Linked DNA regions of Loktanella sp. M215. The protein of the gene in region 2 binds, or shares a complex with, the protein of the main gene of each other region. Links are inferred from orthologs where the notes say so. Each region holds a gene or a part of one and is shown on either strand. Other genes may lie near its edges.

What was found.
Region 1: the proteins of rimM (region 2) and rpsS are in contact, whole or in part, in a crystal structure (PDB 3A1P), measured with the Thermus thermophilus proteins. The link is inferred for Loktanella sp. M215 from one-to-one orthologs. Residues at the interface, in WP_008632437.1 of Thermus thermophilus: Val4, Glu5, Ile6, Gly7, Arg8, Arg22, Gly23, Glu24, Val26, Leu84, Glu85, Glu86, Gly87, Arg88, Tyr89, Tyr90, Tyr91, Phe92, Leu94, Asp111, Ile112, Leu113, Asp114, Ala115, Gly116, Ala117, Gln118, Asp119, Val120, Ile122; in WP_011173711.1 of Thermus thermophilus: Lys28, Arg29, Leu30, Lys32, Thr48, Gln56, His57, Val58, Pro59, Val60, Tyr61, Thr63, Met66, Glu73, Phe74, Pro76, Thr77, Arg78, Arg81, His83, Gly84, Lys85, Glu86, Ala87, Lys88, Ala89, Thr90, Lys91, Lys92, Lys93.

What each region holds. Positions count from the first base shown.
Region 1 is NZ_WMEA01000001.1:446,440-449,456, forward strand. What follows is about bases 320-3,017. They hold rpsS (30S ribosomal protein S19), read right to left. Parts: upstream 1,959-3,017; coding sequence 1,680-1,958; downstream 320-1,679. Other genes in these bases: rplP (50S ribosomal protein L16), read right to left, coding at 320-567; rpsC (30S ribosomal protein S3), read right to left, coding at 580-1,296; rplV (50S ribosomal protein L22), read right to left, coding at 1,296-1,676; rplB (50S ribosomal protein L2), read right to left, coding at 1,960-2,802. Outside these bases: GLR48_RS02195 (TIGR02466 family protein), read right to left, coding at 1-27; more of rplP, read right to left, coding at 154-319. UniProt on the Escherichia coli protein: In the E.coli 70S ribosome in the initiation state it has been modeled to contact the 23S rRNA of the 50S subunit forming part of bridge B1a; this bridge is broken in the model with bound EF-G.
Region 2 is NZ_WMEA01000001.1:1,559,590-1,562,738, forward strand. The notes cover bases 187-3,016. They hold rimM (ribosome maturation factor RimM), read right to left. Parts: upstream 1,949-3,016; coding sequence 1,424-1,948; downstream 187-1,423. Other genes in these bases: GLR48_RS07625 (hypothetical protein), read right to left, coding at 187-619; GLR48_RS07630 (hypothetical protein), read right to left, coding at 624-1,427; rpsP (30S ribosomal protein S16), read right to left, coding at 2,045-2,458; GLR48_RS07645 (chorismate mutase), read right to left, coding at 2,500-2,796; GLR48_RS07650 (GNAT family N-acetyltransferase), read right to left, coding at 2,793-3,016. Outside these bases: more of GLR48_RS07625, read right to left, coding at 1-186; more of GLR48_RS07650, read right to left, coding at 3,017-3,149. UniProt on the Escherichia coli protein: One of at least 4 proteins (Era, RbfA, RimM and RsgA/YjeQ) that assist in the late assembly stage of the 30S ribosomal subunit.

The DNA.
Region 1 (3,017 bases), 1.1 Mb from region 2 along the record:
CACGAAGAGAGAGGAGATATCTGACATGGGGCAAGCTTATCCGATGGGGTGAAAAGGCAAAAGCCCCGCTTGTGACAGCGGGGCTTTCGTAATGATTGACCGTGTGGGGCCGCAGTTGGCTGCGCCAACCGCTTTCCCCCACCGCGTGAAGACTTACCAGTCCTCGCGGACCACGGTGCGGGTCTTGATCGGCAGCTTCATCGCGGCAAGGCGCAGGGCCTCGCGTGCGGTGACTTCATCGACACCGTCGATCTCGAACATCACGCGGCCGGGCTTGACCTTGGCGGCCCAGAAATCGACCGAACCCTTACCTTTACCCATACGCACTTCGACGGGCTTGGAGGTGACGGGCAGATCCGGGAAAATCCGGATCCAGACGCGGCCCTGACGCTTCATGTGACGCGTCATGGCACGACGTGCGGCTTCGATCTGGCGTGCGGTGATCCGCTCGGGCTCAACAGCCTTCAGACCATAGGTGCCGAAGTTCAGGTCAGACCCGCCCTTCGCATCGCCATGGATCCGGCCCTTGTGCATCTTGCGGAATTTGGTGCGCTTTGGTTGCAGCATCTTCTCTACTCCTTACCGGTCACGACGCGGGCCGCCGGGACCGCGGGGAATCGCGCCCTCTTGCAGCTCGGCGTGCTTGCGATCGTGACCCTGGGGGTCATGCTCCATGATCTCGCCTTTGAAGATCCAGACCTTGATCCCGATGATACCATAGGGGGTCATGGCTTCGTAGAGCGCGTAATCGATGTCAGCCCGCAGGGTGTGCAGGGGCACGCGGCCTTCACGGTACCATTCGGTCCGTGCAATCTCGGCGCCGCCAAGACGGCCCGCAAGGTTCACACGGATGCCAAGGGCACCCATACGCATGGTGTTCTGCACGGCGCGCTTCATGGCACGACGGAAGGACACCCGGCGTTCCAGCTGCTGACCGATGTTTTCAGCGACCAGGGCCGCATCCATCTCGGGCTTGCGCACTTCGACGATGTTCAGGTGCAGTTCGGACTTCGTCAGCTTCGCCAGCTTCTGGCGCAGACCTTCGATGTCCGCACCCTTCTTGCCGATGATGACGCCCGGACGGGCCGCGTGGATCGTGACGCGGCACTTGCGGTGCGGACGCTCGATGATCACGTGGCTAATGCCGGCCTGCTTGCACTCTTTACGAATGAAAGCCTTGATGGCGAGGTCTTCCAGCAGCAGATTGCCGTAGTCCTTGGTATCTGCATACCAGCGGCTGTCCCAGGTCCGGTTGACCTGCAGACGCATGCCGATGGGATTGACTTTGTTACCCATTATGCTTGCTCCTCAATCTGGCGGACCAGGATTGTGATTTCCGAGAACGGCTTGACGATCTTGCCGAACCGGCCACGGGCACGGGGACGTCCGCGCTTCATGATCAGGTTCTTGCCCACATAGGCCTCGGCGACGACCAGTTCGTCGACGTCCAGGTTGTGGTTGTTCTCGGCATTGGCGATGGCCGACTGAAGGCACTTCTTCACGTCGCCTGCGATCCGCTTCTTGCTGAAGGTCAGGTCCGTCAGGGCCTTCTCGACCTTCTTGCCACGGATCAGCGCGGCCACGAGGTTCAGTTTCTGCGGGCTGGTACGCAGCATCCGCAGCTTGGCGCGGGCTTCGTTGTCAGCCACGCGGCGGGGATTCTTGTCCTTGCTCATGGCTTACTTCCGCTTCGCTTTTTTGTCGGCTGCGTGACCGTAATAGGTCCGCGTCGGGGAATACTCACCGAACTTCTGACCGATCATGTCCTCAGAGACGTTGACAGGGATGTGCTTCTTGCCGTTGTAGACGCCAAACGTCAGGCCCACGAACTGGGGCAGGATCGTCGAGCGGCGCGACCAGATCTTGATGACTTCGTTGCGGCCGCCTTCGCGGGACGCTTCGGCCTTTTTCAACACATACGCGTCGACAAAAGGGCCTTTCCATACAGAGCGAGCCATATTAGCGGCCTTTCTTCTTCTGGTGACGCGTGCGAACGATCAGGCGCGAGGAGGCCTTGTTCTTGTCGCGAGTCTTGTTGCCCTTGGTGCCCTTGCCCCACGGGGTGACCGGGTGACGACCACCCGAGGTCCGGCCTTCACCACCACCGTGCGGGTGGTCGATCGGGTTCATGGCGACACCACGGACCGAAGGACGCACGCCGTAGTGGCGCATACGACCGGCTTTACCGTAGTTCTGGTTAGAGTTGTCGGGGTTCGACACGGCACCGATGGTGGCCATGCATTCCTGACGGACCAGACGCAGTTCGCCAGAGGACAGGCGGATCTGGGCGTAGCCACCGTCACGACCGACGAACTGGGCGTAGGTGCCAGCCGCACGGGCGATCTGACCGCCCTTGCCGGCCTTCAGCTCGATGTTGTGGACGATGGTACCGATCGGCATGCCAGAGAAAGGCATGGCGTTGCCCGGCTTGATGTCAGCCTTGGCCGATGCGATGACCTTGTCACCGATCGAGATGCGCTGCGGGGCCAGGATGTAATTCTGTGTGCCGTCTTCGTACTGGATCAGCGCGATAAAGGCGGTGCGGTTCGGGTCGTATTCGATCCGCACGACAACAGCGGACATGTCCAGCTTGTTGCGCTTGAAATCGACGATGCGATAGAGACGCTTTGCGCCCCCACCGATACGACGCATGGTGATCCGTCCGGTGTTGTTCCGGCCGCCCGATTTCGTCAGACCCTGTGTGAGGGACTTGACGGGACGTCCTTTCCAAAGCTCCGAACGGTCGATCAGCACCAGCCCACGCTGGCCCGGCGTCGTCGGTTTGTACGACTTGAGTGCCATGTTTCTGTCTTCCGTTTGCTTGGCGGGACCGCTGGGCGGCCCCTGAAGTGAAGGCCCCCGTAGGTGCCAAAGAATAAACTAAACGGCCCCGGAACGAATCCGGGGCCGGTTGAGTGAGCGGCTGATAGCAGGGAGGGGGTGGGGTGGCAAGGGGTGGAAAAAATCGATCCACGCTAATCGCGCAACCTATGATAAACTTGCGGAAATGCGGTCTG
Region 2 (3,149 bases):
CGGCACTCGCCGGCCCCTCGCGCCGGTGGCCTGTATCCTCCAGCGTCACGATATGCGCGCTGACACCCAATGCCTGTGCGATCGCCTCGGCCTCGGCCCGCGGGTCGATCAGGTCGGGGAACCGGGCGCGGAAGCGGTCGTAATCGTCGCGCAGGTGGATCGACCGCAGCAGATGACCATAGACGCTGCGGATCCAGCCTTCGCGCTCGCGCAGGGTGTAAAGGAACGTGATCTGCACATCCGCGCCGAATCGTGCCTGCAGGGCTGCTATGATCTGCCGACCCAGCGGCACGGCCACATCGCGATAATTGCGGATCAGCCGCCCCGGAAAGCGGCGGTGCCCCGGCATCGACCCGCTGAAGGTTTCCCGCGACAACACGATCACGGGTGCGTCGGGTATCTTGGCCAGAAACCGGTCAAAGCTGCGCCGGAACGCCCGCAACCGCCATGGATAAGGCTTTTGCCCATAGATGCGGGCGGCGCTGCCGGCGGAGAGGAAGTCCGCCTTGCCGTAAAAGGAAAGGTAGGGCTTCAGCGCGCGGCGGTTCTGACCCAGCCAGCTTTGCAAGGAAGAGGTGCCGGTCTTGTGAAACCCGGCGTGGACGATCACATGCACCATGCGCTCAGGCCCTGCGCCAGCCGCCCAGATCGACGGCCTGCGCCAGACGGGCCTTTTCGTCGCGGACGGCGGCGTCGCCCAGCGGACCACGGTTCAGGGCCAGAAACTGTTCCCACAGGGTCTGATCCGGTCCGGTATTGCCCTGACCCACGGCGACCAAATCGCTGCGCACATCGGCAGGGACCTGCATCAGGTCGCAGAATGCGCCGCCCGGACCCAGCGGATAGCTTTGCAGGTCCGACAGGGGCAGGGTAAAGACCGGCACGTCGCCCACGGCCTCGGCCATCACGGCTGCCATACCTGTCAGGTCGGCAGCCTTGGCGTAAGTGCTCGCAAAGGCCGCGGCTGACTGGGTCAGACGATGGCCGCGCAGGTGATGGCGGTAGGCGCTGAACAGCCAGCTTTCGGCGTCGCGGGTTGTCAGGATGACGCGCAGATGGGCGCCGGGGTAACGGTCCTGAAAATAGCCGGTCAGATAGGCGATCAACGTCGGTGCCGCTGCATAGGTGTCCACATCCGGCCAGCCGGGCAGGTGGCCCAGCAGTCCCTCGCAGGATATCAGCAGGTTCTGGCCGGGGTGCACGGCGGCCTCTGCCAGCGCCGCGTCAAGGGCAGGGACCATGTCCAGCAGGTCGGCGGGGTTCTGGCTGCGGGAAAAGCGGCAGGCCATCTGCACGACGGGCTTCAGGTGCCGCAGCATGACAGAGGTGAAATATGCATCCAGCGTCGCGCGGTTCAGCCACAGGAAATGCTGGATCGAGCTTGTGCCCGTCTTGTGGAACCCCGGATGCAGCAGGATCTCGGTCATGGCGCGGGAAAGAGGCCTTCGGGCGGGTCCGCGATGATCCGGCGCGTGGTCAGATCGACCGTGGGCACCAGTGCCTGCGTAAAGGGCAGCAGCACTGTTTCCGACTGTCCCGGCACGGCGATGTCCAGCAGATCGCCCGCGCCGTGATCCACGACCCGCACCACCCGGCCCAGCGTCGCGCCGCCGGTGTCCAGCACGGTCAGACCTTCCAGATCGGCGTAGTAGTATTCGTCGTCCGCGGGCGCTGGCAGGGCACTGCGCAGGGCGTAAAGGTCGACATTGGTCAGCGCGTCGGCGTCTTCCTTGGTCACCACGCCGTCAAGGCGCGCGGTAAAGCCGCCCTTGATCTGCCCGGTCAGCACGACCTGCGCAAAGGTCAGGCCGGTGTCGGTGGTCAGCGGCGTATAATCCGCGATGGCCTCGGGGTCGGCGCAGAAGGATTTCAGCCGCACCTCGCCGCGCACGCCGAAGGACCCCGACAGGCGGCCCACGATGACTTTCGGATCGGTTGTGGTGGTCATGGCAAACCCTCTGCTTGGCGGGGCGCTGGTATGCAGCACCCGGCAAAGAAGCGGTGGGCCGGATCGACGTGGCGATCCGGCCCGGCGCAGACAGGATTACTCTTGTGCTGCGGCCTCTTCGGTGGTCTCTTCGGAAGGCGCCTCTTTCGGCGCGTTAGCGGCGTCGTCGATGGCCTTCTGCTTGGCGGCCTTTTCCTCGGCGCGCTTCACGGCCTGCTTGCCCGGCTCACCCTTTTTCAGGTTGGCGCGGTCCTTCTTGGGCAGGGTGCCGGCAGCTTCCAGCATGCGGGCGACGCGGTCGGTCGGGGTCGCACCCTGATCCAGCCAGTACTGCACGCGCTCCATGTCCATCTTGACGCGGTTCTCGTCGTCTTTTGCCAGCATCGGTGCGTAGGTGCCCAGCTTCTCCTTGAAGCGGCCGTCGCGCGGCATGCGGCTGTCGGCGGCGACGATGGAATAATAGGGGCGCTTCTTGGAGCCGCCGCGGGCGAGACGAATTTTCATGGCCATTGGTGTAAGTCCTTCTTTGGATTGGATGACAGCGGGTGCCGTCAGGATTTGTGTTGTTCGTGGTGGTGGATGACTTCCTGAATGATGAAATTCAGGAATTTCTTGGCGAATTCAGGGTCCAGATCGGCCTGATCCGCAAGATGGGTGAGGCGGGCGATCTGCGTCGCCTCGCGCGTGGGGTCCGAGGGCGGCAGGGCGTGTTCCGCCTTCAGCCGGCCCACGGCCTGTGTGTGCTTGAACCGCTCGCCCAGCGTATAGACAAGGATCGCATCCAGCCGGTCGATGCTGGCGCGGTGATCCTTCAGGATCTCGGCGGCGCGGGTCGTGTCGTCGGTCACAGGTCATACTCCGGCCGGGCATAGCGCCAGACTTCGCAGCCGTCGTGAATTGCGCCGGGCCCCTTTTCGGCACCCAGACGCTTTGCCAGCGCAATCGCGCGGTCATTGTCCGGGTCGATATAGCTGACCAGCGTCTCGAAGCTCAGCGCGTTCCAGGCATTGTTGCGCGCCTTCTCGGAGGCTTCAAAGGCATAGCCTTCGCCCTCGGCCTCTTCGGTGAACAGGAACCCCAGTTCGGGTTCTGGATCGCCGGTCTCGTGGCCCAGCAACACGAAGCCCAGCACGCGCTTGTCGTCCTGATGCTCGACCGTCCACAGCCCGCAGCCGCGCAGGATCCAGCTGGCGGTCAGCTG